2 regions of the Dactylosporangium maewongense genome follow, and region 2 is predicted to be linked to the other one. Evidence: riboswitches for the same ligand, from Rfam matches in the RefSeq annotation. Region 2 holds a riboswitch; the other holds the start of a gene.
The links. Region 2 has a riboswitch for S-adenosylmethionine ahead of thrC (threonine synthase). Riboswitches for the same ligand answer to the same signal wherever they lie in the genome.
Positions count from the first base shown of each region.

Region 1: linked by a shared signal. The riboswitch ahead of ABD332_RS47375 (aminotransferase class V-fold PLP-dependent enzyme) and the one ahead of thrC (threonine synthase) in region 2 are both predicted to bind S-adenosylmethionine.

Region 1 covers NZ_BAAAQD010000028.1:60,030-75,004, forward strand. The annotation lists gene ABD332_RS47340 (MarR family winged helix-turn-helix transcriptional regulator) at 1-241, shown strand, start outside; gene ABD332_RS47345 (MDR family MFS transporter) at 238-1,797, shown strand; gene ABD332_RS47350 (fatty acid--CoA ligase) at 1,872-3,509, shown strand; gene ABD332_RS47355 (hypothetical protein) at 3,506-3,973, shown strand; gene ku (non-homologous end joining protein Ku) at 3,970-4,920, opposite strand; gene ligD (non-homologous end-joining DNA ligase) at 5,019-5,972, shown strand; gene ligD (non-homologous end-joining DNA ligase) at 5,965-6,831, shown strand; gene ABD332_RS47375 (aminotransferase class V-fold PLP-dependent enzyme) at 6,930-8,123, opposite strand; SAM riboswitch class IV at 8,136-8,253, opposite strand; gene ABD332_RS47380 (PrsW family intramembrane metalloprotease) at 8,568-10,019, shown strand; gene ABD332_RS47385 (GroES family chaperonin) at 10,010-10,339, opposite strand; gene ABD332_RS47390 (AI-2E family transporter) at 10,486-11,739, shown strand; gene ABD332_RS47395 (ATP-dependent DNA helicase) at 13,045-14,975, opposite strand, start outside.
Region 2 covers NZ_BAAAQD010000045.1:25,105-40,079, reverse strand. The annotation lists gene ABD332_RS55005 (DeoR/GlpR family DNA-binding transcription regulator) at 1-268, shown strand, start outside; gene ABD332_RS55000 (DUF3263 domain-containing protein) at 294-659, shown strand; gene ABD332_RS54995 (AAA family ATPase) at 688-2,883, opposite strand; gene ABD332_RS54990 (alpha/beta fold hydrolase) at 2,968-5,724, shown strand; gene ABD332_RS54985 (ABC transporter permease) at 5,721-6,629, shown strand; gene ABD332_RS54980 (hypothetical protein) at 6,666-7,142, shown strand; gene ABD332_RS54975 (glucosyl-3-phosphoglycerate synthase) at 7,183-8,109, opposite strand; SAM riboswitch class I at 8,218-8,356, shown strand; gene thrC (threonine synthase) at 8,367-9,635, shown strand; gene ABD332_RS54965 (GNAT family N-acetyltransferase) at 10,018-11,043, shown strand; gene ABD332_RS54960 (helix-turn-helix domain-containing protein) at 11,032-11,538, opposite strand; gene ABD332_RS54955 (MFS transporter) at 11,590-12,846, shown strand; gene ABD332_RS54950 (cold-shock protein) at 13,228-13,431, shown strand; gene groL (chaperonin GroEL) at 13,817-14,975, shown strand, end outside.

The DNA of each region.
Region 1 (14,975 bases), on a different contig from region 2:
GGCGGGGCTGGTGCGTCGCGCGACGGACCCGACCGACCGCCGCGCCAGCCTGGTGGAGGTCACCGACCTCGGCCGTGACGTGTTCGCGGAGAACAAGGCCCGTTGGCTCGCCATGTGGCAGGAGCTGCTCGCCGGGTGGACGCCCGAGGAGCGGCAGATCTTCGCCGCCCTTTTCACGCAACTGAACCAGACGCTGGCCGAGAAGCTGCCAGGAACAAGCTCCGAAAGGGACGCTCGATGACCACCGTCGCGCCGCCGGAACAGGCCCGGCCGCAACTCGCCCATCGGCAGATCATGCTGCTGATGGGCGGTCTCATGACCGGGATGCTGCTGGCCGCGCTCGACCAGACCATCGTGGGCACCGCGTTGCCGACCATCGTCGGTGACCTCGGCGGACTCGACCACTACTCGTGGGTCGTGACCGCGTACCTGCTCGCCTCGACCGCGTCGACCCCGCTGTACGGCAAGATCAGCGACCTGTACGGCCGCCGCCCGGTCCTGCTGTTCGCGATCTCGACGTTCCTGGTCGGCTCGCTGCTCGCCGGCCTGTCGCAGGACATGACCCAGCTGATCGCCACGCGCGCCCTGCAGGGCATCGGCGCCGGCGGTCTCATGACGCTCGCGTTCACCATCGTGTCCGACGTCGTCGCGCCGCGGGAGCGCGCCCGGTACCAGGGGCTCTTCGGTGCCGTGTTCGGCATCTCCTCGGTGGCCGGCCCGCTCGTCGGCGGCTACTTCGCCGAGACGGACTGGCGCTGGATCTTCTACATCAACGTGCCGCTGGGCGTGTTCGCGCTGTTCGTGTGCAGCCGGGTGCTGCGCCTCGTCCCGCACGTCCGGCGGGACCACAAGATCGACTACCTGGGCGCCACGCTCATGGTCGCGGCGGTCAGCGCCTGGCTGCTCGCGCTGTCGTGGGGCGGCAACGAGTACGCGTGGGGCTCGCCCACCATCCTCGGGCTGCTGGCCGGCGGTGCGGTGCTGACCGCGCTGTTCATCGTCGCCGAGGGCCGCGCCGAGGAGCCGATCCTGCCGCTGCGCCTGTTCAAGCGGGCGACGTTCTCCCTCGCCAACACCGCGACCTTCATCCTCGGGTTCGCGATGTTCGGCTCGATCATCTACGTCCCGCTGTACCTGCAGATCGTCAAGGGCGCTTCGCCGACGCGCTCGGGCCTGCTGATGCTGCCGATGATGGCGGGCGTCATCGTGACCTCGATCGTCGCCGGGCGGGTCATCAGCGGGATCGGCCGGTACAAGTGGTTCCCGGTCGCCGGCACCGTGATCATGGGCTCGGGGCTGCTGCTGTTCACGACGCTGCAGGTCGACACGCCGCTGTGGCAGGCGTTCATTTACATGACCGTGATCGGCGTCGGCCTCGGCATGGCCATGCAGCCGCTCATCCTCGCCGTGCAGAACGCGCTCGACCTGCGTGACATGGGCGCGGGCACCAGCGCCGCCACGTTCTTCCGGTCGCTGGGCGGCTCGGTCGGCGTCGCCGCGCTCGGCGCGCTGATGAACAACAAGCTGGCGGCGCAGATGAGCGACAGCGGCATGAAGGGCGTGTCGATCAACGCGCCGGCCGAGGTCCGCAAGCTGCCGCCGCAGGTCCTGGAGGCGGTCGAGCACGTGTTCGTCAACGCGCTGCACCCGGTGTTCCTCGCCGCGGCGGTCGTCGCGTTCGTCGGCACGGTGATCACGATCGCGCTGCCGGACAAGCCGCTGCAGGGCGGGGCGCCGCAGCAGACCGACAGCGAGGAAGCCGCGGCCGAGATGGAAGCCAAGGCCGCCGCGTTCTGACACAGGAACCCCGGAGCTACTCACCAGTAGCTCCGGGGTTCCGTTGTGAGCCACCGCACATTAGCGTGCAGTACATGCGCAGCACGATGATGCAGACACCCCTCCTGATCTCCCGAATTCTGCAGCACGGGGCCACCGTCCACGGCGACTCCGAGGTGGTCACCTGGGCCGGCGCCGACGGCAGGCACACGTCATACGCGGAGGTCGGCCGCCAGGCCGCCCGCCTCGCCCACGCCCTCCACGACGACCTCGGGGTCACCGGCGACGAGCGCGTCGGCACCCTCATGTGGAACAACGCCGAGCATCTGATCGCGTACCTGGCGGTGCCGAGCATGGGCGCCGTGCTGCACACGCTCAACCTGCGGCTCTTCCCCGAGCAGCTGATCTACATCGCCAACCACGCCGAGGACCGGGTCGTCATCGTCGACTCGACGCTGATCCCGCTGCTCGCCGGCGTGCTGCCGCACCTGACCACGATCCGCCACATCGTGGTCGTCGGCGACGGCGACGCGTCGAAGCTGAGCAAGGACGGCGTCGAGGTCCACCGCTGGGACGCGCTGCTGGACGGCAAGCCCGACACGTACGACTGGCCCGCCGTCGACGAGCACGACGCCGCCGCGCTCTGCTACACCAGCGGCACCACGGGCAACCCGAAGGGCGTCGCCTACTCGCACCGCTCCATCTACCTCCACTCGATGGAGGTCTGCATGGCGGAGAGCTTCGGGCTCGGGCCGAAGGTGCGCGACCTGTGCATCGTGCCGATGTTCCACGCGATGGCGTGGGGCCTGCCGTACGCGGCGATGATGAGCGGCGCCTCGCTGATCATGCCCGACCGCTTCCTGCAGGCGGCCCCGCTCGCGCAGATGATCGCCACGGAGAAGCCGACGTTCGCCGGCGCCGTGCCGACGATCTTCACCGACCTGCTCGCGTACCTGGACGCCAACCCGACCGACACCTCGTCGCTCAAGGAGGTCGTCATCGGCGGCTCGGCCTGCCCGCCGGCGCTGATGCACGCGTACTCCGAGCGGCACGGCATCGAGGTCATCCACGCCTGGGGCATGACGGAGATGTCGCCGCTCGGCTCCGTCGCCCGGGAGCCCTCCGGCGTCGACGGCGCCGAGGCGTGGGCCTACCGGTACACCCAGGGCAGGCTCCCGGCCGGGGTCGAGGGCCGCATCGTCGGGCCCACCGGCGAGGTCATGCCCAACGACGGCACGGCCGTCGGGGAGCTGCAGGTCCGCGGGCCGTGGATCACCGCGCAGTACATCGGCGAGGACGGCCCAGACCCCGACAAGTTCGAGGACGGCTGGCTGCGTACCGGCGACGTCGGCACCCTCTCGCCCAACGGCTACCTGACGCTCACCGACCGGGCCAAGGACGTGATCAAGTCCGGCGGCGAGTGGATCAGCTCCGTCGACCTGGAGAACGCGCTCATGGCGCACCCCGCCGTGCTCGAGGCGTGCGTCGTCGGCGTGCCGGACGACAAGTGGGGCGAGCGGCCCCTGGCCACGATCGTGCTCAGGGAGGGTGCGAGCGCCGACGCCGGGACGCTGCGCGACTTCCTCGCCGACAAGGTGGCGCGGTGGCAGCTGCCGGAGCGCTGGTCGTTCATCGAGGCGGTGCCGAAGACGAGCGTCGGCAAGTTCGACAAGAAGCGCGTCCGCGCCGACTATGCGGATGGTGGCCTCGAGGTGGTACAGATCAACGGGTGAACCGTACGGCGAAGATCGCGCTTGTCGTCTCCGGCGCCGTCCTCGCCTGCGTGATCGCGGCCTGTGGCGTGGTCCTGGCACTGAGTGACCTGGTGCCGGGACTCGCCGGCTGCGACGAGCTCGACAAGCCCACGAAGACCGGGATCATCACCTCGACGACCCGCATCGAGCAGCAGTGGCCGCAGCTCGCGCCGATCCAGCAGGTCCACTGGCAGGAGCACGAGGCCAGGGCGCGGTCCTGCCCGGAGATCGGGCCGATGGACTACACGATGGACGGGTTCGCGGTGCTGACCGCGGAGCGGGCCCAGGCGCTGCCGGCGACCACGGCGGCGGAGGCTCCGGACGTGCCGGAGGACCTCCGCCCCTTCGCGCCAGCCGGCGCCGCATGGCTGCGGGTCGACGGCACCGACCTGCTGCTCGACAAGGCCTCCTCGACGGTCTATTTCACCCGCACCACCAGCTAGGCGGACTTCCTCGCCTTCGCTGGGGTGACCTTCTTCGCGGGCGTCGCCTTCTTCGCCGCGGGCGCCTTCTTCGCCGGGGCCCGCTTGATCGGGGTCGCCTCGGCCACGTCGTCGTCCTTCGCGGCGGCGGTCTTCACGGCCTTCTTCGCGGGCGCCGGGGCCGGCTCGCCGCGTGCCGCCTTCGCCCGCTCCACGGACGCCCGCAGCGCCGCCATCAGGTCGACCGCCGCGGCCGGCGCCTCCTCGGTCTCCTCCGGCTGGACGACCTCCCGGCCGGCCACCTTCGCGTCGATGACCTCCTGCAGCGCCTCGCGGTAGTTGTCCGTGTACGTCGACGGGTCGAAGTCCGCGGCCATCGACTCGATCAGGGAGCCGGCCATCGCCAGCTCCGCCGGGCGCGCCGACACGTCCTCGTCGAGGATGTCGAACTTCGCCGCCCGGATCTCGTCGGGCCACAGCATCGTGTTGAGGACCAGCACGTCCTCGCGGACCCGCAGCGTCGCCAGCTGCTCCCGCTGCCGCAGCGCGACCTTGACGATCGCGACCCGCTCCGTGTTGGTGAGCGCGTCGCGCAGCAGCGCGTAGGGCTTCGCGGCCGTCTTGTCCGGCTCCAGGTAGTACGCCTTGTTGTAGAGGATCGGGTCGACCTGCTCGGCCGGCACGAACTCCAGCACCTCGATCGCCCTGCTCGTGGTCAGGGGCAGGTCGGCGAAGTCCTCGTCGGTGAGGATCACCATCTCGCCGCCGCCGAGGTCGTACCCCTTGGCGATGTCGTCATACGCGACCTCCTCGCCGTCGATCGAGCACACCCGCTTGTACTTGATCCGGCCGCCGTCGTCGCGGTGCACCTGGTTGAAGCGGATGTCCTTCTCTTCTGTCGCCGAATACAGCCGGACGGCGATCGACACGAGCCCGAAGGAGACCGCGCCTTTCCAGATCGCGCGCATTAAGGGATCCCTTTCCGCAGCGTGTTGACCTCGGAACACCAGCTTCGCATCGAATCGACCTCCACGCGAGGAAGTCGGCGGCGAACTATCGTGGGGTGATGGGGACCGGGCCGCCCGCACCGATGCTCGCCTCGACCGGCCCGCTTCCGACCGGGCCGGGCTGGTCGTATGAGTTCAAGTGGGACGGCATCCGGGCGATCGCCGTCGTCACCGCCGGCGTCACCCGCCTCTACGCGCGCAGCGGGGTCGAGGTGACCGCCGCCTATCCGGAGCTCGCGGCGATCGGCGAGGGCCTCGACGACACCGTCCTCGACGGCGAGGTCGTCACCATGGACGAGGCCGGCCGGCCGTCCTTCCAGCTGCTGGCCGAGCGGATGCACGTCCGCGAGCCGGCCCGGGCCGCGCGGCTGGCGGTCGCGTTGCCCGTGTCCTACCTGGCGTTCGACGTGCTGAGGGCCGCGGGCAAGGATGTGCTCGCATCGCCGTACACCAGCCGCCGACGCATCCTCGAAGGGCTCGCGCTGGGGGCGCGGGCGGTGATCCCGCCGTGCTTCGACGACGGACCGGCGACCGTCGCCGCCAGCCGCGACAACGCCCTCGAAGGCGTGGTGGCGAAGCGGACCGGCTCGCACTACCACCCCGGCCTCCGCTCGCCGGACTGGGTGAAGGTCAAGCTGGAGGAGAGCTGCGAGTTCGTCGTCGGCGGCTGGCGGCCCGGCAAGCGCGCCCTCGGCGCCCTGCTCGTCGGGGTGCCGGCGGCCGGTGGGCTGCTCGCCTTCAGCGGCCGGGTCGGCGGGGGGATCTCCAACGCGGCCGAGCGCGCCCTGCTGGACGCGCTGCGTGACCTGTCGGTGCCGCAGCCGCCCTTCGCCGGCACCGTGCCCCGCGAGGACGCCCGCGGCGCGACCTGGGTCACGCCGACGCTGGTGGTGGAGGTGAAGTTCAGCCACCGGACGCGCGACGGGCGGCTCCGCTTCCCGCGCTTCCTGCGCCTGCGGCCGGACCTCACGCCCGCGGACGTCGCTTCCTCCTCGGGCGGCGTCGATGCCTGACAAGGTCCGGGTCGAGGTCGAGGGGCGGCACCTCGACCTGACCAACCTCGACAAGGTCCTGTACCCGCAGGTCGGCTACACCAAGGGCGAGATCATCGACTACTACACCCGCATCGCGCCGGTCCTCCTGCCGCACCTCGCCGGCCGGCCCCTGACCCGTATCCGCTACCCCAACGGGGTCGACGGCATCAGCTTCTTCGAGAAGAACGCGCCGGCCGGCACGCCCGACTGGGTCCGCACCGTCCGGCTGCCGGTGCCCGGCTCCAGCCGTGGCCGCGAGACCATCGACTTCATCGTCGTCGAGGAGCTGGCCACGCTGGTCTGGCTGGCGAACCTCGCCGCGCTCGAGCTGCACACCCCGCAGTGGCGCGTCGCCGCCGACGGCTCGCCGCTCAACCCCGACCTGCTGGTCATCGACCTCGACCCCGGCCCGCCGGCCACGCTCGCCGACTGTTACGAGGTGGCCCTGCTGGTCCGGGACCGGCTCGCCGCCGACGGCCTGGAGCCCGCCGCCAAGACCTCCGGCCGCAAGGGCATGCAGCTGACCGCCGAGCTGTCCGGCGAGGAGACCGCCGACGAGATCAGCGCGTACGTCAAGGACGTCGCCGAGGAGCTCGCCCGCCTCCGGCCCGACCTGATCGTGGCCAGGATGGCGAAGCAGCTCCGCCCGGGGAAGGTCTTCATCGACTGGAGTCAGAACAACGCCTTCAAGACGACGGTCGCGCCGTTCTCGTTGCGCGCGGGTGCCCTGCCGACGGTGTCGGCCCCGCTGACCTGGGACGAGGTCGCCGAGGGCACGCTGACCATCGCCGACCTCACCCCTTCCGTCGTGCTGGACCGCGCCACCGCCGGGCCGTGACCCGGTGCGGTGCCGGCGCGCCGCCGACACCGCACCGGATCGTGCCGGCGCCGCCGGCGCCGCCGGTGCCGCGGGATCGTGGCGGCGGGCCTGGTGGCTCAGCGGCGCAAGGCTTCCAGGAGGCGGTCGATGTGGGCTTCCGTGGTGCCGAGGCCGAAGCTGGCCCGCACCGCCTGGGGCGGCACCGGCGCCGACGGGGCGATCCTGGCCGTCGCCTCCGAGAGCAGCCGCCGGGTCAGCGGATGCGCGCAGAACAGCCCCGTCCGCACCCCGATCCCGTGGTCCCGGCCGAGCGTCGTGGCCAGCGCGCCGGGGTCCTCGCCCAGCACCGCGAACGACACGATGCCGACCCGCTCCGCGTCCGCCTCGAACAGCCGCAGCTCCTCCACGTGCGGCAGCCGCGCCAGGCCCGCCCGCAACCGTGCCACCAGGGCCCGCTCCGCGGAGTGGTCGGCGGCGGCGAGCGCCCGGCACGCGGCCGCGATCGCGACGGCGCCGAGCAGGTTGGGCGTGCCGGCCTCGTGCCGCGCCGGCCCGGTCGCCCACCGGACGTCGAGGTCGTCGCCGACGCTGGCGCTCGCGCCGCCCCCGGCCAGGTACGGCTCGGCGGCGTCCAGCCAGTCCGCCCGCCCGGCCAGCACCCCGGCCCCGAACGGCGCGTAGAGCTTGTGCCCGGAGAACGCCACGTAGTCGGCGCCCAGCGCGGTCAGGTCGACCGGGGCGTGCGGGGCGAGCTGCGCCGCGTCGACCGCCAGCCGGGCCCCGTAGCGGTGCGCCACCTCGGCGAGCGCCGCCACCGGCCACACCTCGCCGGTCACGTTGCTCGCCGCCGTGACGCTGACCAGGCCGCACGGCTGCCGGCGCAGCGCCCACTCCAGCAACTCCACCGCCTCCTGCGGCGAGCGCGGCGCGTCCAGGTGGAGGCTCTGCTGCCACGGCAGCAGGTTGGCGTGGTGCTCCCCGTCGAACGTGAGCACCGTCGTGCCCTCGGGCACCGCCCTGGCCAGCAGGTTCAGGGCGTCGGTGGTGTTGCGGGTGAAGACGACCGTGTCGCCGTCGCGGCAGCCGACGAAGTCCGCGACGGTCTCTCTGGCCTGCTCGTACTCCCGCGTGCACCGCTCCGAGAGCGCGCCGGCGCCGCGGTGGACGCTGCCGTAGAACGGCAGGAGCTCGGCGACCGCGTCGGCGACCGCCCGCAGGCACGGGGCGGTCGCGGCGATGTCGAGGTTGGCGAAGTCGACGCTGCGGCCGTCGCGCAGCTTCACGTCACCGGGGGACAGGATCGTGGACATGGCAGAGTCCTCCGCTCGCGCTTGCCCGGACACACCGCGTGCCGGACCGTGTCATCACCCGGGGCACCCCGCCGCGAACGCGAGGGTTGCCGGCCAGCAAGCCGGGGCTTCAGCGCTGGCACTCATGACCTGGTCTCACCGTAGCGCGGATATGGTTGGCCCATGACCGATCTCCCGCCGACTGGGACGCCTCAGGATCCGGGTAACCGTGACGCCACCTTGTTGCCGTCGTCGGGTGATGTACGACCAGCGGCCGCCTCTGCCGCGCCCGAGGAACGGTCACCCTGGGCAGCTCCGATCCCCGTACCTGCCCCGTCGAGCGGCGGTCCGGTCCCGTCCAGCGGCGGTCCGGTCGCCCTGGACAAGGGGCCCGACGCATCGGCCGGTGCTTCAGGCGGAGCTACAGGCGGCACTTTTGGTGGTGCGGCCGGCCCGGCCGCCGGCTTGGCCGCGCCGCAGGGGTGGGACGCGGCCGGCGGCGACGTCGTGCCCAACGTGACGGAGGCCGCCGCCCCCGACACCGGCGAGCAGCGCTACCCGACCGCGGCCCTCGCCCTGGCCGCCGCGCCGCCCGCCAAGCGCTCCGACCGCCGCCGCCTCTGGACGCTCATCGGCGTCATGGGCGGCATCGCGGCGTGCGGCGTCGCGCTGCTGGCGTTCTTCGGCTTCAGCGGCGGATGGACCGCCCTCGTCATCGGCGTCGGCGCGGCCGTCATCCCGGTGCCGCTGCTGGTCTCCTGTTTCCTGTGGCTCGACCGGTACGAGCCGGAGCCCGTCCGCTATCTCGTCTTCGTCTTCGGCTGGGGCGCGTGCGTGGCCACCGGCGTGGCGCTCGTGGTCAACACCGCCGGCGGGGTCCTCGCCGACAAGCTCGGCCTGTCGGACGCGATCGTGGCGGTCGTGGTCGCGCCGTTCATCGAGGAGAGCATGAAGGCCCTCGGGCCGGTCCTGCTGCTGTGGCGCCGCCCCCGGGCGTTCTCCGGCCTGATCGACGGCATCGTCTACTGCGGGCTGTCCGCGACCGGGTTCGCGATGGTGGAGAACATCCTGTACCTCGGGTACAAGGGCTACGCCGACACCGCCGAGCAGGGCGGCGCGGTGAAGGGCGCGGCGGCACTCGTCGGCATCTTCATCGTGCGCATCCTGATGACCGGGTTCGCGCACCCGCTCTTCACGTCGATGACCGCGATCGGGCTCGGCACCGCGTCGCGCAGCTCGACGAAGGCGGTCAAGTGGCTCGCACCCCTCGCCGGCCTGCTGCTCGCGATGCTGCTGCACGGCTCGTGGAACCTCATGTCGGTGATCGCCGCCGCGAAGCCGATCATCCTGCTGTACGGCTACTTCTCCGTCATGATGCCGATCTTCCTCTGCATGGTCGGCTTCGCGCTGTGGCAGCGCGCGGCCGAGGGCAGGCTGACCGAGCGGATGCTCACCGAGTACGCGCGGGCCGGCTGGTTCTCCCCGCCGGAGGTGGCGTCGCTCGGCACGCTCGGCAGGCGGCTGTCCGCCCGCCGGTGGGCCAAGCGGGTCGCCGGAGACCCGGGTGCCAAGGCGATGAAAGCCTTCCAGTTCGACGCGACGAAGCTCGCCCTGCTCCGCGACGGCATGCGCCGCGGCCTGGACAACACGCCGGCCCGCCGGATGGAGGCGCTGGCCGAGGAACGCCAGCTGCTGACGGCGCTCGCCGCCTACCGGCAGGTCTTCGTCGGGCGCGATCCGCAGGCACCCATGGCGGTGTGGGACGGCAGCAGGTACCACATCACCTTCCCGGACGGGATGGTCCGGGTGCTCGCCGCTCCGCCCACCCCGGTCGTGCCCGTCCCGGTCGTCGTGCCGCCGCCTCCGCCCCCGCCGCCGATGTACGCCGGATACCCCTACCCCTACACCTACAGATAGAGCCCCGTCGAGTCCGGCTCGACCCGCCGCGCCGCGACGGCGTGCACGTCCCGCTCGCGCAGCAGCACGTAGTCGCGGCCCTGCAGCTCCACCTCGGAGCGGTCCTCCGGGTCGAACAGCACCCTGTCGCCGGCCACGATCGACCGTACGTTGGGCCCCACCCCGACGGCCGTGGCCCACGACAGGCGCCGCCCCACCGACGCCGTGGCCGGGATCACGATGCCGGACGCGTGCCGGCGCTCGCCCTCGGCCCCTTCGAGCCGGACGAGGACCCGGTCGTGCAGCAACCGGATCGGCAGGCCCCCTTCCACATCGGACACGACGTGCGGGGTGGTGGCCGGCGGGTAACCGGCGGCTGGCTGGGCTGTCACGGTTGCGACGCTACCGCCTGGGTACGTGCGATCGCCGCGGGACCCGGACTACGGTGAAGCGTCCGGTCGGTTCGCAGGCAGTCACAGGGGGTTTCGTGGGCCGGTTCGATCAGGTGCGCGCCAATCTCCGGCGGGCGTACGAGCAGCGTCTCGAAAACGCCCGCCTCGAACGCGAGGCGATCGCCGCGGTAGTGGCTGAGGCTGAGGTGCCGCCGCCTCCACCGCCGGCCGAGCCCGACGTGATCCACTCGTCGACGATGAGCCGCGACGACGCCGAGATCCCGCGTGGCCTGCGGCTCGCCGCCGCCTGGTCGTGGCGCCTGCTGGTCCTCGTGGCGGCCCTCGCGGTCCTGCTCTGGCTGGTCAGCCGGCTCGACACGGTGCTCATCCCGCTGAGCATCGCCCTGCTGCTGTCCGCCCTGCTCGCGCCGATGATGGAGTTCCTGCGCCGCCGCGTGAAGCTCCCGCCGTCCCTGGCCGCGTTCCTGGTGCTCGTCACCGGCCTCGCCGCCGTCGCGGGCGTGCTCACGCTGGTCGTCAGCGAGTTCGTCGACGGCTTCCCCAACCTGGCCGACAAGGCCTCGGCCGGCGTCAACCAGATCCAGGACTGGCTCACCACCGGCCCGCTGCACCTCAACGGCAGCCAGCTCGACGCCACCTTCGACGCCGCCACCAACTGGCTCAAGGACAACCGCGGCAGCCTCACCGACAGCGCCGTCTCCACCGCCACCGCCACCATCGAGTTCTTCGCGCTGCTCCTGCTGGTGCTCTTCGTCACGTTCTTCTTCATGCGCGACGGTCACCGCATCTGGCTCTTCCTCACCGGCGTCCTGCCCACCCCCGCCCGCGACCCCATCCGCCGCGCCGGCGAGGCCGCCTGGCGCACCCTGGTCGCCTACGTCCGCGCGACGGTGCTGGTCGCCTTCATCGACGCCCTCGGCATCGGCCTGCTCCTGGTCATCATCGACGTGGACTTCTGGTTCCCCCTGGCGACAATGGTGTTCCTGGCCGCCTTCGTCCCCATCGTCGGCGCCACCGTCTCAGGCGCCGTGGCCGTCCTCGTCGCCCTCGTCGACGAAGGCCCGATCAGCGCCCTGGTCGTCCTCATCGGCGTCATCGCCGTCCAACAACTCGAAGGCCACGTCCTCCAGCCCCTCATCATGGGCCGCGCCGTCTCCGTCCACCCCTTGGCCGTCATCGTCGCCATCTCCACCGGCGTCGTCCTGGCCGGCATCATCGGCGCCCTGGTAGCCGTCCCCCTGGTAGCCGTCCTCAACACCGGCATCCGCCACCTGGTCCAACACCGCCACGAACCACCCCCCGACTCGGTCATCATCTCCGCGGATTGACCCTGCTCGTGCCACCGGCCAGGCCTGCCCTTCGAACCAGGCCGGCGCACCAACGAGGTGGCAGCACTCCGCCCACAGCGAGGTGGCGCCGGTCGACGTGGTGATCGAAGTCCAGCCCTGGCCGCGCCGGCAGCCAGCCCTGTCCTTGGATCAAGCCAGCCACAGGAGAAGGGCACTGCAAGCACGGTGCCGCTGGACTCGGCCCTGGGAGGCGGTGGGGAGGGCGCCGTGCCGTCGGCTGGGGTTGCTGGGCATGGCTGGCTGTGGGCTGGCGGTGAGTGAAGTCGGTGCGGTCCGCGAGGAGGTCGGGGGCGGAGCAGACGGTCAGAAAGGCGGACGGAGTTGTGGGGACTGGCGACCCACGAAGTCGGCGCGGTCCGAGTGGGGGTCAGGGCCGAAGCGGGCCGTCAGGCGGCGGATGGCGACCGTTCCGATCGGCGCTGTGTCGGTCGGCACGGCGCGGCGCCGGCCGGTGGCGGGCTGAGGTGCGGTGGGCGGTGTCGCTGGACCAGGCCAGCACGTCGACCGGGGCAGTGGTGTTGGCCAGTGGTGGGTGTCGTGCGGTGGGCTGGGTCTGTTGGGCGCGGCTGGTGTGTCGAGGGGCGTGGCGGCAGCGGCGATGGTAGGACGGCAGCCGGCGGCCACGTGGGCTGATCCAGGATGCGAGGCAGGTCCGGCGGGGCGGCGGACGTGACCGCTGTCGGGAGTCTGGCGGTGGGACTGGTTGTGGGGCTGGCGGCCTACGACGGCGGTCCGGTCCCAGCGCTGATCAGGCCTGGAGCGGCGGTCAGGCGGCGGAGGGCGATCGTTCGATCGGCGCTGTGTCGGTCGGCACGGCAGTGCTGGCCAGTGGTGGGTGTCGTGCAACGGACTGGGTTGTTGGGCTCGGCTGGTGTGTCGAGCGGTGCGGCGGCAGCGGCCACGGTTGGACGGTAGCCGGCGGGGACGTAGGCCGATCCGGGATGCGAGGCAGGTCCGGCGCGATGGCGGACGTGACTGCCGTCGGTGCGGCGTGGGCTGGCGACCGGCGAAGGCGGTGCGGTCCGCGTGGGGGCAGGGGCGGAGTGGTCGGTCAGGTGGCGGTCGGGCGGCAGGGGCAGGTCAGGTCCGGTGGTGGCCGATGTGACCGCCGTCGGGGTGGTGGGACTGGCGAAGGGCGCGGTCCGCGAGAGGGCGGGGGCGGAGTGGGCGGTCAGATGGTGGACGGGGCGGCAGGGCAGGTTCGGTGCGGTGGCGGACGTGACCGCTGTCAGCGCTGGGTGGGACTGGCGAAGGGGTGCGGTCCGCGAGGGGGGAGCGGGCGCGTCAGGTGGTGGACAGGCGGCGGAGGGCGGCGCGGACGACGTCGGGCTTTGTGGTGTACCAGAACGGGGGGAGGGAGGCGCGCAGGTAAGGGCCGTAGCCGCGGGCCGTCTCCAGGCGGGAGTCGAGGACGGCGACGACGCCCTTGTCGGTGCGGGCTCGGATCAGGCGGCCGACGCCCTGTGCCAGGCGGACCGCGGCGATCGGGACGCTGACGGCGGCGAAGCCCGAGCCGCCGGCGGAGTCGACGGCGGCGGAGCGGGCGGCGGCGAGGGGCTCGTCGGGGCGGGGGAAGGGGAGGCGGTCGATGATGACGAGCTGGCAGGCGTCGCCCGGCACGTCGACGCCCTGCCAGAGGGACATGACGCCGAGCAGGCAGCTGTTGCGGTCGGTGCGGAACTTGCGGACGAGGATCGGCAGTGCCTCCTCGCCCTGCAGAAGGATCGTGATGCCGGGGGCGCGGGCGCGGAGGACCTCGGCGGCGCGCTCGGCGGCCTTGCGGGAGGAGAAGAGGCCGAGGGCGCGGCCGCCCAGGGACTGGACGAGCTCGACCATCTCGTCGGCCGCCGGCTCGGACAGGCCGGAGGTCTGCGGGCGGGGCAGGTGGGCGGCGACATAGAGGATGCCCTGCTTGGCATAGTCGAACGGGGAGCCCACATCGAGCGAGCTCCACGCCAGGTCGGCCTCGTCGCGGGCGGCGGAGGCGCGCATGACCGCGTCGCGAGCGGCGGCCCCCGGCGACGAAGGCTGAGCCGGGACCGGCGCCGGGGCCGTGACAGGCAGGCCGAGCGAGCGGGCCACGGTGTCGAACTGCCCGCCGAGCGCCAGGGTGGCCGAGGTCGCGACGACGGTGCGCTCGTGGAACAGGTGCGTGTTGAGCGTGCCGGCGACCGAGAGAGGGGCGACGACCACGGCGCGGCGGCCGCGGTCGTCGCGCTCGATCCAGGTCACGTCGTGCTCGGCGTCGGAGAGGATGCGCTGGGCGATCTTGGTGAGGTCGGCGACCATGGTCTTGGCCTGCTGCTTGCGGACGGGGTCGGCGTCGTCGGCCTTGACCTCGCCGATCGCGTCGATCGCCTTGCGGCCGCCGCCGTCGAGGAGCGTGAGCGCCTCGCCGAGGGTGGTGGGCAGGCCGTCGGTGATGCGGCCCGCGGGGGCGTCGGCGAGCGCGACGGTGAGCGTGTCGCCGGCCTCCATGAGCCGGTCGGCGACGTCGTCGTCGACATAGGGGCGGCAGCGGCGGGCGGCGCGCTCCAGCAGCTCGGGGGTCAGCTCGGCCTGCGAGGCGGAGCTGACCCGGTCGGCGAGCTCGTGCGCCTCGTCGACGACGAGGAGCTTGTGCGGCGGGATGATCATGCGGCCGCTGAGCATGTCGACGGCGAGGAGGCTGTGGTTGGTGACGACGATGTCGGCCTCGCGGGCACGGGCGCGGGAGGCCTCGGCGAAGCACTCCGACCCATAGGGGCAGCGGGCCGCCCCGACGCACTCGCGGGCGGGCATCGAGACCAGCTTCCATGCGGAGTCGTCGACGCCCGGGTCGAGCTCGTCGCGGTCGCCGGTCTCGGTCTCCATCGCCCAGTCGCGGAGGCGCTCGATGTGCTTGCCGATCCGCCCCGCCTCGCCGAGCCAGCGGGTCGGCCGGGCCTCGCCGACGTCGAAGAGCGCGTCGTCGGGCTCGTCGGCGGAGGTGCCCTCCAGCCGCGCCAGGCAGACATAGTGGTGCCGGCCCTTGAGCACGGCGAAGGTCGGGCGCCGGCGCAGCAGCGGCTCCACCGCGTCGGCGAGCCGGGGCAGGTCGTGGTCGACGAGCTGCGACTGCAGCGCGAGGGTAGCGGTGGACACCACGACGGGGCCGTCGACCAGCAGGGACGGCACGAGATAGGCCAGGGACTTGCCGGTGCCGGTGCCGGCCTGGACGAGCAGGTGCTCCTCAC
Region 2 (14,975 bases):
CCTCGACATCGCCCTGCTCGGCGTCGACGCGCTCGACGTCACCCTCGGCGCCGCCGCCCACCACGAGGGCGAGGCCGCGATGAACAGCCTCATGGTCGCCCGCGCCCGCCGCGTCGTGATCATCGCCGACAGCTCGAAGCTCGGCGGTCACGCGTTCGCCCGGATCTGCCCGATCGACCGCATCGACACCCTGGTCACCGACTTCAACGCCACCCCCGAGACCCTGGCCGCCTTCGCCGCCGCCGGCGTCAAGATCGTGACCGCCTGACCCGTCCCGCCGGTACTGTGGGGCGATGCAGCGCGACGACCTCACCGCCGCCCGGGTCCCAGCGCAGCCCCCGACCCAGGACCCCGACGACTTCGTCGACACCGACGTCGCGGACACCGACGAGGACCCTGACGCGGGCCCCGATCTCGCGACGGCCGAGGAGCCCCCGGAGCTCGACGAGCGCAGCAAGGCCATCCTCGCCTTCGAGCGCCGGTGGTGGCGCCAGGCGGGCGCCAAGGAGCAGGCCGTCCACGACACCTTCAACCTGTCGGCGACCCGCTACTACCAGCTGCTGAACACGCTCCTCGACGACCCGCTGGCCCTGGCCCACGACCCCGTCGTCGTCCAGCGCCTCCGCCGCCTCCGCGCCTCCCGCTCCCGCCGCCGCTGAGCGCCGCGACGGCGAAAACGGCGGGCGCTCAGCGGGCCTGTTGCTGCTCGGCGTAGGCGGCGAGCCAGGCGACCTGGACCGGGTCCAGGGAAGGGCGGACACGGTCGCGGGCGAGGGCCACGTGGGCGGCGGTGACCTCGGTGGCCTCCAGCGACTCGCGCATGGCGGCCAGGGCGGACTCGCGGATGAGGGCGGCGCAGTCGGCGGCCGAGAAGCGGTCCAGCGACGCGGCCAGGGCGGGCAGGTCGACGTCGGCGGCGAGGGGCACGGACTTCGCGGCGGCGCGGAGGATCTCGGTGCGGGCCTCGGCGTCCGGGGGCGGCACGAAGACGAGGCGTTCGAGGCGGCCGGGGCGCAGCAGGGCCGGGTCGACCAGGTCGGGGCGGTTCGTGGCGCCGATGACGACGACGTTGCGCAGGGACTCGACGCCGTCGAGCTCGGTGAGGAGGGCGGCGACGACCCGGTCGGTGGTGCCGCCGTCGGTGGCCTGGCCGCGGGTCGGGGCGAGGGCGTCGACCTCGTCGAGGAAGACGAGGGTGGGGGCCGCCTCGCGGGCGCGGCGGAAGAGCTCCCGGACCGCGCGCTCGCTCTCGCCGACCCACTTCGACAGCAGCTCGGCGCCCTTCACCGACAGGACGTTGGCCTTGCCGGTGCCGGCGATCGCCTTGACCAGGTACGTCTTGCCACAGCCCGGCGGGCCGTAGAGCAGCACGCCGCGGGGCGGCTCGATGCCGAGGCGGGAGAACGCGTCCGGGTAGGACAGCGGCCACAGCACGGACTCGGTCAGGGTCTGCTTGACCTCGACCATGTCGCCGACGTCGTCCAGGGTGACCTTGGCGAGCTCCAGCGACGACTCGGCCATCGACGTGGGGCGCACGACCTCGAGGGCGGCCTCGAAGTCCGCCATCAGCACGCCGGTGCCGTCCCCGTCGCGGCGGTGACGCAGCGCCGCTCGTACACCGGCCTCACGCGACAACGCGGCGAGGTCCGCCGCAACGAAGCCGGGGGTGCGGCCCGCGATGTCGTCGAGCCGGACGTCGTCGTCGAGCGGCATGCCGCGGGTGAGGACGGCGAGCTGCTCGCGGCGCAGGGCCGCGTCGGGGAGCGGGACGGCGATGCCGTGGGCGAGCAGGCCGGGGGAGTGCAGGGACGGGTCGACGGACTCGGGGCGGCTGGTCGTGCAGACGACGGCCTCGCCCTCGCGGACGAGCTCGCCGATCAGCTGGCGGAAGACCGTCGACAGCGGGCCCGGCTGGTCGCGCGGCGCGAGGGCCTCCACGTCGGCGACGAGCAGGATCGCCGGGCGGGCGGCCCGCACCTCGCCGGCGGCCTCCCGCAGCCGAGCGGCGGCGGCATTGTTGGTGAGCGCCGCCAGCTCCGGCGCCCACAGGGGGACGACCCGCGCCCCGACGCTCGCCGCGACGGCGTGCACCAGGGCGGACTTGCCGGAGCCGGCGGGGCCGGTGATCAGCACCCCCAGCGCCACCGTCGTGCCGAGCCTCGCCAGGACCTCGCCGTGGTGGAAGCCGAGGTCCAGCAGCTCGCCCAGCTGCTCGGCCTGCGCCCTGAGCCCGGGCAGGTCGTCGAGCGCGACCGCTTCCGGCGCGGCGGCCGGCGGCGCGACAGGAACGAGGCCGCCGGGCGCGTGGGTGGCGTGGCCGTGGTGCCAGCCGACGGCGGTGTCCATGGTGACCAGCGCGCCCGCGCCGGGGCCGGCGGCGACGACGGTGAGCAGGGCGCTGGTCCAGCCGTAGCCGACGGTGTTCTTCAGGCTGCGCCGCGCCGCCTCGAACACGCCGGGGTCCAGCGAGGTCAGCGACACGTCCTGCGGCAGCAGGGAGACGTTGTCGCCGACGGTGACGACCTTGCCCAGCAGCGCGAGCCGCAGCATCTCCGGCGACACGACCCCGACGATCTCCGGCGGGCCGGACAGGGTCACCGACGCCGCGGCCCGCAGCGGCGCCGCCGCGACCGTCACCTGGCCGCCGTCGCGCAGGCCCAGGTTGCCCAGCAGGAGGTCGTCGGCGTAGAGCAGGGCGCGACTGGCGCTGGCCTCGGCGACCGCGGCGATCCCGGCGGACTCTCGGCGGCCGGTGAGGGCGATCGGGTCGCCGGCGCGCAGGCCCAGCGCGGCCAGGACCTCGGGATGGAGCCGGACCACGCCGCGGCGGGCGTCAAGGGCCGCGGGGCGCAGGCTGGCGGTGAGCGTCAAGGTCGCGGCCACGCACCGAGCGTATAACTCGCCCGCTTGCTGTGAACCTGCTGAGGAATTCGACATCGCGCAACATGCGTTGCGTACGTTTGGCCGATGCGTCTCTTACCGCGTCTCAACCGGCGCAGGGTCATCGCCGGCTCGGTGGCCGCCCTGCTGCTGGTCGGCCTGGTCGGCTGGGCGGTCGTCCCCGCGCCCGCCACGTTCAGCACCCAGGAGCAGCGCATCACCGTGCGCACCGGCCCCGACGACGCGACCGAGGTGACCCTCGACACGACGCTGTACCTGCCGAAGAAGAGCGGCAAGAAGCCCGCCATCCTGCTCGCGCACGGGTTCGGCGGCACCAAGCGGAGCGTGAAGTCCGACGCCGAGGACTTCGCCGACCTCGGCTACGCCGTGCTCACCTGGACCGCCCAGGGCTTCGGCGACTCCACCGGCGAGATCCACCTCGACAGCCCCGACTGGGAGGTCAAGGACGCCCAGCGGCTGCTGGACTGGCTCGCCGCCCGGCCCGACATCCAGACCGACGGTTCCGGAGACCCGCGGGTGGCGGCGGTCGGCGGCTCGTACGGTGGGGCCCTCGCCCTCCTGCTCGCCGCGCACGACAAGCGGGTCGACGCGATCGTGCCCATGATCACCTGGAACGACCTGTCGCGGGCCTTCCTGCCCGAGGCCACCGGCAAGGACCCGTCCGGCGGCGTGTTCAAGAAGCAGTGGGCCGGACTGTTCTTCGGCTCCGGCAACGCGCTGACCGACAGCTCGGCGCTGACGAGCCAGGCCGTCCCGCAGCGGACCCCGACCGGCGACGCCCAGTGCGGACGGTTCGCGAAGGACGTCTGCGAGGCGTACCTCGACATCGCCACCACCGGGGAGGCCGACAAGGACGCGATCGCGCTGCTGCGCCGGTCCAGCCCGGCGTCCGTGCTCGACCAGATCAAGGCGCCCACGCTGCTCGTACAGGGGCAGGTCGACACCCTGTTCCCGCTCAGCGAGAGCGACGCCAACGCCCGCGGCATCGCCGCCACCGGCACCCCGGTGCGGGTCGCGTGGTTCACCGGCGGGCACGACGGCGGCACCGGGCCGCAGTCCGAGGTCGACCGGCTGCGGTACCTGACCGCGCAGTGGCTCGACCACTACATCAAGGGCAACGGCGAGGCACCGCCGACCAGCTTCACCTACTCGCGCGTGTCGGGCCTCAACGCCCGGGGGCGCGGGCTCGTCACGACCGCGTCGTCGACGTCGACCTACCCCGGCACCGGCGGCACCTCCACCGAGAGCGTCGCCCTGATCGGCGTCCCGACGAGCATCGCCAACCCGCCCAACGGCACCCCGTCCGGGATCTCCTCGCTGCCGATCGCCAACATCGCGAGCCTGCTCGGCAGCGGCGTGTCCGCCGAGATCCCCGGCCAGCACGCCGACTACACGTCCGCGCCGCTGCCCGACACCCTCGACGTGGCGGGCGCGCCCACGGTCCGCATCCGGGCGGCGTCGCCGACCGGCGAGGCCGTGCTCTTCGTCAAGCTCTACGACGTGCCCGCCAAGGGCGCCCCGTCGATCCCGGACGGGCTCATCGCGCCGGTGCGCCTCACCGGGCTGCCGAAGGACATCGCGGACGCGCAGCCGATCGCCGTGACGCTGCCCGCGGTCGTGCACCGGTTCGAGGCCGGCAGCCGGGTCCGGGTCACCGTCGCCGCCGCCGACAGCGCGTACTGGTCGCCGCCGGACCCGCTCGTCTACCAGGTCGCCGTCGAAGGCGCGCTGACCCTGCCCGACGTGGCCGGCACGCCGATCGCCAACCCCGACGTCATCTGGCGCTACGTCCTCGCCGCGCTCGTCGCCCTCATCGTGGTCGGCCTCGCCGTCGCGATCCTGGTCGCCCGCGCCCGCGCCCGGCGGATCGAGCGCCGCGTCGACCCCGAGCACGTGGACACGCCGCTCGTCGTGCGGGGGCTGCGCAAGACGTACGGTGACTTCGTCGCCGTCGCGAAGGTCGACTTCACCGTCCAGCGCGGGCAGGTGGTCGGCCTCCTCGGCCCCAACGGCGCCGGCAAGACCACGTCGCTGCGGGTCCTGATGGGGCTGACCCGGCCGAGCCAGGGCGAGATCCTCGTCTTCGGCCATCAGCTCCTGCCGGGCGCGCCGGTGCTGTCCCGGGTCGGCGCCCTGGTGGAGGGGCCCGGCTTCCTGCCGCACCTCACCGGTCTGCAGAATCTCCACCTGTACTGGGCGGCGACCGGCCGGCCGCTCGACGACGCCCACTTCGACGAGGCGTTCGACATCGCGGGTCTCGGCACCGCCGTCAACCGGCGGGTCAAGACCTACAGCCACGGGATGCGCCAGCGCCTCGCCATCGCGCAGGCCATGCTCGGCCTCCCCGAGCTGCTCGTCCTCGACGAACCCACCGACGGGCTCGACCCGCCGCAGATCGCCGAGATGCGCAAGGTCCTGCGCCGGTACGCGACCGGCGGCCGCGCCGTCCTGGTCTCCAGCCACCTCCTCGCCGAGGTCGAGCAGACCTGCACCGACGTCGTCGTCATGCACCGGGGCGAGGTCGTGGCCACCGGCAAGGTCGACGACATCGTCGGCGACTCGCCGACCGCCCAGATCGACGTGTCCGACGTGGACGCCGCCACGAAGGTCCTCGACGAGCTCGACGGCGTCCGCACGGTCATCCCGGCCGGCAGCAACGGCGGCCTGGTCGTCGACATCGACGGCGTGCCGCGCTCGGAGGTCGTCGCCGCGCTGGTCCGGGCTGGCGTCGGCGTCGACCGGGTGACGCCGCGGCGGCGGCTCGAAGACGCGTTCCTGTCGCTCGTCGGCGGCGACACCAAGGCCAGTGGAGAGCGGTCATGAGTACTTCTGCTGTTTCTTCCTCTTCCTCTTCTTCCTCCGAGCGCGGCGTCGTCGGTGGCGCACCCGGCTACCGTCCCGGCGCGACCCTCTCCCTCTGGACGGAGATCCGCCGCCAGGCGGCCCGCCGCCGCACGCAGATGGCGCTCGGCTTCATGGTCCTGCTGCCGCTGATCATCCTGATCGCCTTCCAGCTCGACAGCGGCGGCGACGACGAGGGCGGCAACAACGGCGAGTTCTCCCGCCTCGCCGACCTCGCGACCGGCGGCGGGGCCAACTTCACCCTCTTCACCCTGCTCGTCTCGTCCGGCTTCCTGCTGGTCGTCGTCGTGGCCCTCTTCTGCGGCGACACGGTGGCGAGCGAGGCGTCGTGGGGGAGCCTGCGGTACCTGCTGGCGATGCCCGTCCCGCGGGCCCGGCTGCTCGGCGTCAAGGTGACCGCGGCGCTGCTCTACTGCCTCCTCGCGGTCCTGGTCCTGGTCGGCACCGCGATGCTGGCCGGCACCCTGCGCTACGGCTGGGCCCCGCTCAACGCCCCCATCGGCGGGGAGATCGCCGCCGGCACGAGCGTGGTCCGCCTCCTGGAGATCGTCGGCTACCTGTGCGTGTCGCTCCTGGTCGTGGCCTCGCTCGCGTTCCTGCTCTCCGTCTCCACCGACGCCCCGCTCGGCGCCGTCGGCGGCGCGGTGCTGCTGCAGATCCTGTCCAGCATCCTGGACCAGATCACCGCCCTCGGAAACCTCCGCAACTTCCTGCCCACCCACTACAACGACGCCTGGCTCGGCCTGCTCTCCACCCCGCTGCAGACCGACGACATCGTGAAGGGCTGCATCGCCTCCCTCGCCTACGCCACCGTCTTCTTCTCCCTCGCGTGGTGGCGCTTTCTGCGAAAAGACGTGGTGAGCTGAATGCGTCTCGCGTACTGACCGGTAGGGTGCCGGTCCATGCGAACCTCGGCGCTCCGCGGTGCCTGGCTCCTCGTCCTCGGCCTCGCGGCGCTCTCCGGCACCCTCTACTACGACCAGGCCAACCTGGCGGCCTGGACCTCATACGTCGCCTCCTCCAACGCGATGAGCGGCCCCGCCGAGGCCTTCACCGCTCAGATCTTCACCCTCATCGGCGCCCTGGCCTCGGCGTCGGCCGCGTCGCTGGTCGCCGTCTGCGCCCTGCTCTTCGCCACCGGCCGCACCTTCGGCCACTGGGCCCTGCGCCTGACCGTGGTGCTGACCCTGGTCCTGCTGTCGCTGGTCGCGGTGGTCGTCGTGGTCGCCACCCTGACGGGCGACCCGCCGGCCGCCGTCATCGACACCCCGGTCTGGCTCCTGGCCGCCGAGTGGCTCGCCGTCCTGACCGCCCTGGCCGGCGCCGCCATCACCACCTCGACGCTCTGGGGCTTCACCCCCGCCACCGACCCCCTCTGACCACGGGGCCTGCGCACGGCGTACCAGCGACGGGAAACGGCTAGGCGAGCGGCCTCTGGTAGCCCGGGATCGTGGTCATCGGGGGGCGGTCCGGGTGGGCGACCGGATGGTCGGCGGGGGTGACCGTGCCGGTGCGCCTGACGAACTGGGTGAGGGTCGGCCAGACCGGGGCGCCGGGGGTGACCCGGGCGTGGATGGTGTGCAGGATCGTGGCGGCCATGCGGCCCAGGGCCGCGGTGTCCTGGTGACCGTGGGTGCGCTGGCCGAGGTCGACCTGCGCGACCGCGTCCAGGCCGGCGGTGCGGTAGGTGTCGATGAGCAGGCCGGTCTCGACGCCGTAGCCCGCGGCGAAGGGCAGGGACTCCAGCAGGGAGCGGCGGGCCGCGTACTCGCCGGCGAGGGGTTGCACGACGCCGGCCAGGGCGGGGAAGTAGGCGTTGAGCAGCGGGCGGGCGGCGAGTTCCGTGACGCGCCCGCCGCCGCCGGCCGAGACGTCCAGGAGGGGGCGGTCGTAGAAGGCCTTCACCATCTGGGTGGCCGGGTCGTCCAGCAGCGGGCCGAGGAGGCCGGTGACGAAGTGCGGCCGGAAGTCGGTGAGGTCGGCGTCGACGTACACCAGGATGTCGCCGGTCGCGACGGCCAGGGCCTTCCAGAGCACCTCACCCTTCCCGGGGCGGGAGCCGGTCCCGGGGAGGATGTCGTCGCGGTGGTGGACGGTGGCGCCGGCCTGGCGGGCGACCTCGGCGGTCCGGTCGACGGAGCCCGAGTCGACCACGATGACCTCGTCGACCAGGGGCATGAGGGTGCGCGCACCGGTGACGATCTCGGCGACGGTCGGCTCCTCGTCCAGCGCCGGCAGCACGACGCTGATCCGGGTGTCGCCCTTGCGGTCGTAGAGGTCGGCGAGGGGCCAGTCGCGCCATGCCGAGGTGCGCTTGGCGAACCAGTCCGCCGCGTCGGGATGCATGAGTGAAACCGTAGTCAGGTCCATCTCGTGAGATGACTCATACAGCGGCACCCGTGTCGGCCCTTACACTCGAATACGAACCACGCGAACAGCACGTCACAACTGAATACCTCATCCAGAGGGGCAGAGGGATACGGCCCGATGAAGCCCCGGCAACCCCTGCGACACGTCTCGACGCTGAGTCCGGTCGCGGTAGGTGCCAAATCCGTCCCGGTGCGCAAGGCCATGCACCTGGGAAAGATGAGAGGAAGGCCTCCATGACCTCGACGCTCGGCGTCTTCACCGACTCTCCCGCCCGCCACCTGGTCTGCCGTGGCTGCGGCGCCCAGTTCCCGCTCGCCGCGCAGCACGCCTGTTACGAGTGTTTCGGCCCGCTCGAGGTGGGCTACGACGCCGAGGCGCTCGGCCGGGTCACCCGCGAGCAGATCGAAGCCGGCCCCCAGAACATCTGGCGCTATGCGCCGCTGCTGCCGGTCGGCACCGACCCCGCCAGCCGCGTGACCCTCGACCCGGGGCTGACCCCGCTGGTCAAGGCGGATCTGCTGGCCAAGGAGCTCGGCATCACCGGCGCGCTGTGGGTGAAGGACGACTCGGCCAACCCGACCCACTCGTTCAAGGACCGGGTCGTCTCGGTGGCGCTGACGGCGGCGAAGGCGCTGGGGTTCACCCGCTACTCGTGCGCCTCCACCGGCAACCTGGCCAACTCGGTCGCCGCGCACGCGGCGCGGGCCGGGGTGCCGTCGACGGTGTTCATCCCGTCGGACCTGGAGCCCGGCAAGGTCGTCATGAGCGCTGTGTACGGCGGTGACGTCGTGGCGATCGAGGGGTCCTACGACGACGTCAACCGGCTGTGCTCGGAGCTGACCGAGACCGATGAGTTCGAGGACACGGCGTTCGTCAACGTCAACGTGCGGCCGTTCTACGCCGAGGGGTCCAAGACGCTCGGGTATGAGGTCGCGGAGCAGCTCGGCTGGCGGATCCCGGCGCAGGTCGTGATCCCGATGGCCAGCGGCGAGCTGCTGACGAAGATCGACAAGGCGTTCAGCGAGCTGGTGGAGATCGGGCTCGTGCCCGACACGGAGTGGACGGTGTTCGGCGCGCAGTCCGCGGGCTGCAACCCGATCGCGGTGGCGCTGCACAAGGGCACCGACGAGATCGTCCCGGTGAAGCCGACGGGCATCGCCAAGTCGCTCAACATCGGCGACCCGGCGGCCGGCGTCTACGCGCTGGAGTCGGTGCGGCGCACCGGCGGCTGGATGGAGTACGTCGACGACGACGAGATCCGCGCCGGCATCGAGCTGCTCGCCCGCACGACCGGCGTGTTCGCCGAGACCGCCGGCGGGGTCACCACCGCGGTGCTGAAGAAGCTGGTCGAGACCGGCAGGCTCGACCCGTCGAAGGAGACGGTCGTCTTCAACACCGGCGACGGGCTGAAGACCCTCGATGCGGTCGCCGGCACGGTCGGCCCGACGCACCGGGTCAAGCCCTCGCTGAAGTCCGTCCGCGAGGCCGGGCTGGTGAGCTGAGGTCCGGGCCATTTCGGCTGAGGGCTGATTTTTTCGCGCAACCCGCCGACGCCGTGACGGACGGTGTCGGCTCGGGTGCGGCTGAGAGAGCGCTTTCACTCCTTGGACGAGGGGCGACTCAGCCGATCGACGGAGCCGGTCGCGACGCAGTGTGACCGCGCTCAAGCCGTGCGTCTCGAAGCCACCCGGCGAGGGACTTGACGACCTCAGGACCGCGCGCCAGGATGCTCGGTGCGGGAGGACGTGTCGCCGCGAGGCCCGGACCCTGGTCCAGGCCCGCGACCACAACACCGGAGGTGTTGGCGAGCGTCCTCTCGACCATTTCCACCGGTCCCCGTATATCTGTTGTCCGTCGATGCGTCTCTGCGCCACGCTGGCGGGCATGAGTCAGGACCTCAGCATCGTCGAGCTGGACGCCGATGACCCGGCGGCGGTCGACGCGGCCTTCACCATCGGTAACGAGGCGATCCTCGCCGACCTGCCGGACTTCCCACCGAGCTGCCGGGCCGAGCACGAGGTCCGGGTCCGCCTGCCGATGCCGGGCACGGACCGGCACACGTTCCTGGCGTATCGCGACGGTCTCGCGGTCGGGCTCGTACAGGCGGATCTCCCGATATTCGACAATCTGAACAAATCGTTCCTCGACGTGCTGGTCCTGAAGGAGCACCGGCGGCGGGGCGTCGGGCGGGCGCTGTTCCGGCACGCGGTCGGCTTCGGCCTGGCCCGTGGTCGCACCTCGGTGATGGGCTTCAGCGTGATCACCGACGCCGGTGGCGCGCCGACCGGCTCCTCGGCGCCGTTCGCCGCGGCGCTCGGCCTGGACAACAAGCTCCTGGACGTGCGCCGCCGGCTCGACCTGTCGACCGCCGACGATGCCGAGCTGGCGAGGATGCTCGCCACGAGCCGGCCGAAGGCGGCCGGCTACAGCACCGTCCAGTGGGGCAACACGCCGCCCGAGGAGCTGCTCGAGGACATGGCGCTGCTGGACAGCTCCTTCCTCGACGAGGCGCCGAAGGGTGACCTCGACCTGGAGGCGGAGAAGGTCGACGCCGATCGTCTGCGGCGGGTGTACGAGACGCGCGCCCGCTACGGTGCGCGCCCGTACGAGACCGGCGTCATCCACGACGCGACCGGCCGGCTCGTCGCGTTGAGCGCGCTACGGATGAGCAAGACCGTCGACTGGCACGCGTGGCAGCAGATCACCCTGGTGCACCCGGCGCACCGGGGGCACCGGCTCGGCCTGATCTCCAAGCTGGTCAACCTGCAGACCATGCGCGCACAGGAGCCGGCGGTCCGGATCGTCGACACGTTCAACGCCGAGGTCAACTCGCACATGATCGCGATCAACGAGGCGATGGGTTTCCGCGCGCTCGACCGGTGGGCCAACTGGCAGGCGTCAGTCGCGTGAGCGGTCCTCGTACATGGCGAGGAAGATCGAATAAGGTCGGCCGTGGGTGCGCTCGCGGCCGGCGTATTCGTCGAGCAGCGTCTCGAAGCGGTCCTGCAGCTCCTGCCACTCCGCCGGGGTGAGCCGCAGCCCGAGCCGGGCGAAGTTGACCGTGTCGGCCTGACCGTCCAGCATCGCCAGCTCGTCGTTGAACGCGTCGAGCATCGCCCGGTTGGTGCCCGCGCCCTGGTCGCCGAGGCTGAGCTGCCACGACTTGGTCGTCGACAGGTAGGGCACCTCGCGCGTGCCGCGCGGCCCGCGGCGCTCCTCCTGAGGCACCAGGAACCCCGTCGCGACCAGCGTCCGGACGTGGTGCAGCACGGTCGCCGGGTTGGCGTCGAGCCGCTCGGCGATCTCCTTGTTGGTGAGCGCACGGTCCAGGCAGAGCCGGATGATGCGCAGGCGGACGCCGGAGGCGAGTGCCTTGGCCTCCGCGTCGGTCGCTGGTCGCCGCATCGTCCGAGTCTAACGATTGACTTTTCCCAATCGGTCATCGACAGTGGGTCCGTGAGACTCGGCCTGCTCCGCGATCGCGACTTCCGGCTGCTCTTCACCGCCGACACCATCAGTCAGGTCGGCACCCAGGTGACCCTGCTCGCGCTGCCGCTCGTCGCCGTGCTCACGCTCGACGCGACCGCGCTGGAGGTCGGGGTCCTGGCCGCCTGCGAGACCGCCGCGTTCCTGCTGGTCGGACTGCCCGCCGGGGCCCTCGTGGACCGGCTCCGGCGGCGCGAGACGATGATCGTCGCCGACCTCCTGCGGGCGGTCCTGCTCGCCTCCGTGCCGCTGGCGTGGTGGAGCGACACGTTGCGGATGCCGCAGCTGTACGTGGTGGGCCTGCTCTGCGGGGTGTGCACGGTCTTCTTCGACGTGGGGTACCAGAGCTACCTGCCGTTCCTGGTCGGCAAGGACCGCCTGGTCGAGGGCAACGCGATCCTGGAGATGGTGCGCTCCACCTCCCAGATCGGCGGCCCGAGCGTCGCCGGCGGCCTGGTCAAGGTGCTCGGCGGCCCGCTCGCCCTCGCCACCGACGCGGCCAGCTACGTGCTGTCGGCGCTGTTCCTGTGGCGGATCCGCAAGATCGAGGAGCGCCCGGCCCGCAAGCCCGACGCGCACCTCGGCCGGGAGATCCTGGAGGGCCTCCGGTTCGTCGTGGGCAACCGGCTGCTGCGGGCGATCTCCATGTGCACGGGCACCGGCAACTTCTTCGGCTCCATGTACGGCGCGATGCTGATCGTCTACTTCGCCCGGGACCTCGCCCTGTCGCCGGCGGTCATCGGCCTGTGGTTCAGCGTCACCGGGCTCGGCGCGCTGGCCGGCGCGTTCCTGGTCGGGCCGTTCGTGCGCTGGTTCGGGCAGGGGCCGGCGATGTGGATCTCGATGCTCGCCGCGTCCCTCGGCGAGCTGCTGGTGCCGTTCGCGCGCGACGACTGGCGGCTGTGGCTCGCGGCGGCGGGCAGCATCGTCTTCGGCATCGGCGTCGTGGTCTACAACGTGACTCAGGTCAGCTTCCGGCAGACGATCACGCCCGACGACCTGCTCGGCCGGATGAACGCCACGATGCGGTTCATCGTCTGGGGCACGATGCCGATCGGCGGGCTCGTCGGCGGCGTGCTCGGCACCGCCATCGGCGTGCACGCGACCATCTGGGTGGCATGCGCCGGAATGCTGGTATCGGTGGTGCCGCTCGTTCTGTCACCCTTGCGGAAGCTCCGCGAGTTGACGTCCGCACCTTCCGCGGGCACGGAAGCAGTGCGGAAGTAGGCCGATCTTGCGGTTGTGGGCGGTTGCGTGGTTCCAGTCACGGCTTCCTGGCACAACCGCAAGATCGGCGCTTCCATCCACATTCGTCTGACATTTTGCTTATTCTTTACCGGTACGATTCGACGCCTGACGATGCGCTGGCATTTGTCGGACCGCTCAAGAAAGGTCCCATCGGAAACCTTTTGCGTGCGCATGAACCGTGACCTTGCTGTCCGATTTGGGGCTGTCGGGTCTCGGGTTATCTCGTGTACCGTCCGTTTCGGTCGTCGATCCTCGCGCCGGTGCCACGCTCATGGCCCGGCGTGCCGGCCGAGGACCTCAAGGCTGGTCCCCACAGCCAGCCGGAGTACGAAGAGGGACCGAAAGCAGAGGAAGTGCACCGTGGCACAGGGCACCGTCAAGTGGTTCAACAGCGAAAAGGGCTATGGCTTCATCGCGGTCGACGGGGGGCAGGACGTCTTCGTCCACTTCTCCGCGATCGAGATGGATGGCTACAAATCGCTGGAAGACGGACAGCGCGTCGAGTTCGAGATCGCGCAGGGCCAGAAGGGCCCGCAGGCCGAGAAGGTTCGTCACCTCGCCTGACAGATCGTTCGTCCACCCCCGCCGGGGCACCGTCCTCATTGATGAGGAACGGTGCCCTGCGTCTTTTCCGCCATTGTTCGTGCCATTCATGCCTGATTTGTAGGTGTTTGCACGCTTCGACCACCCTGGCCGTCACCTCGGGTTTGCTTGCACTCGACGGGCCAGAGTGCTAAACAGGAGTTGGCACTCGCAACAGGTGAGTGCCAACGGTCGGGGCGGTGCAGCGCCTGGGCGCGGGAGCGTCGAGGGGCTGGTCGTCGCGGGCTCATCCGGCCCGACCATTGAGGATCCCGCTGGGTCCTTGAAGGTGCGAAAGCAGGCGGTGAGCCGCCGGCCCCACGTGGGTCGCGAGGCGTAGCCGGAGTGTCCAGGAGGACAACGCCGAATGGCCAAGATTATCGCGTTCGACGAGGAAGCGCGCCGCGGCCTCGAGCGGGGCATGAACACCCTCGCCGACGCCGTCAAGGTGACGCTGGGCCCCAAGGGCCGCAACGTCGTCCTCGAGAAGAAGTGGGGCGCGCCCACCATCACCAACGATGGTGTGAGCATCGCCAAGGAGATCGAGCTCGAGGACCCCTACGAGAAGATCGGCGCCGAGCTGGTCAAGGAGGTCGCGAAGAAGACGGACGACGTCGCCGGTGACGGCACGACGACCGCGACCGTCCTCGCCCAGGCGCTGGTCCGTGAAGGTCTGCGCAACGTCGCCGCGGGTGCCAACCCGATGGCGCTGAAGCGCGGCATCGAGGCCGCCGTCGCGTCCGTCGCGTCGGAGCTGGCCAACCTTGCCAAGGACGTCGAGACCAAGGAGCAGATCGCCTCCACGGCCTCGATCTCCGCCGGTGACTCCACCGTCGGCGAGATCATCGCCGAGGCGATGGACAAGGTCGGCAAGGAAGGCGTCATCACCGTCGAGGAGAGCAACACCTTCGGGCTCGAGCTGGAGCTCACCGAGGGCATGCGCTTCGACAAGGGCTACATCTCGCCGTACTTCGTCACCGACACCGAGCGGATGGAGACGGTCCTCGACGACCCGTACATCCTCATCGTCGAGTCGAAGATCTCCGCGGTGAAGGACCTCCTCCCCGTGCTGGAGAAGGTCATGCAGTCCGGCAAGCCCCTCGCGATCATCTCCGAGGACGTCGAGGGCGAGGCCCTCGCGACCCTGATCGTGAACAAGATCCGTGGCACGTTCAAGTCCGTCGCCGTCAAGGCCCCGGGCTTCGGCGACCGCCGCAAGGCCATGCTGACCGACATCGCGATCCTGACCGGCGGTCAGGTCATCTCCGAGACCGTCGGTCTCAAGCTGGAGAACGCGTCGCTCGACCTGCTCGGCAAGGCCCGCAAGGTCGTCATCACCAAGGACGAGACCACCATCGTCGAGGGCTCCGGCGACGCCGAGGGCATCAACGGCCGGGTGGCGCAGATCCGTGCCGAGATCGAGAAGTCGGACTCGGACTACGACCGCGAGAAGCTGCAGGAGCGCCTGGCGAAGCTCGCCGGCGGTGTCGCGGTCATCAAGGTCGGCGCGGCCACCGAGGTCGAGC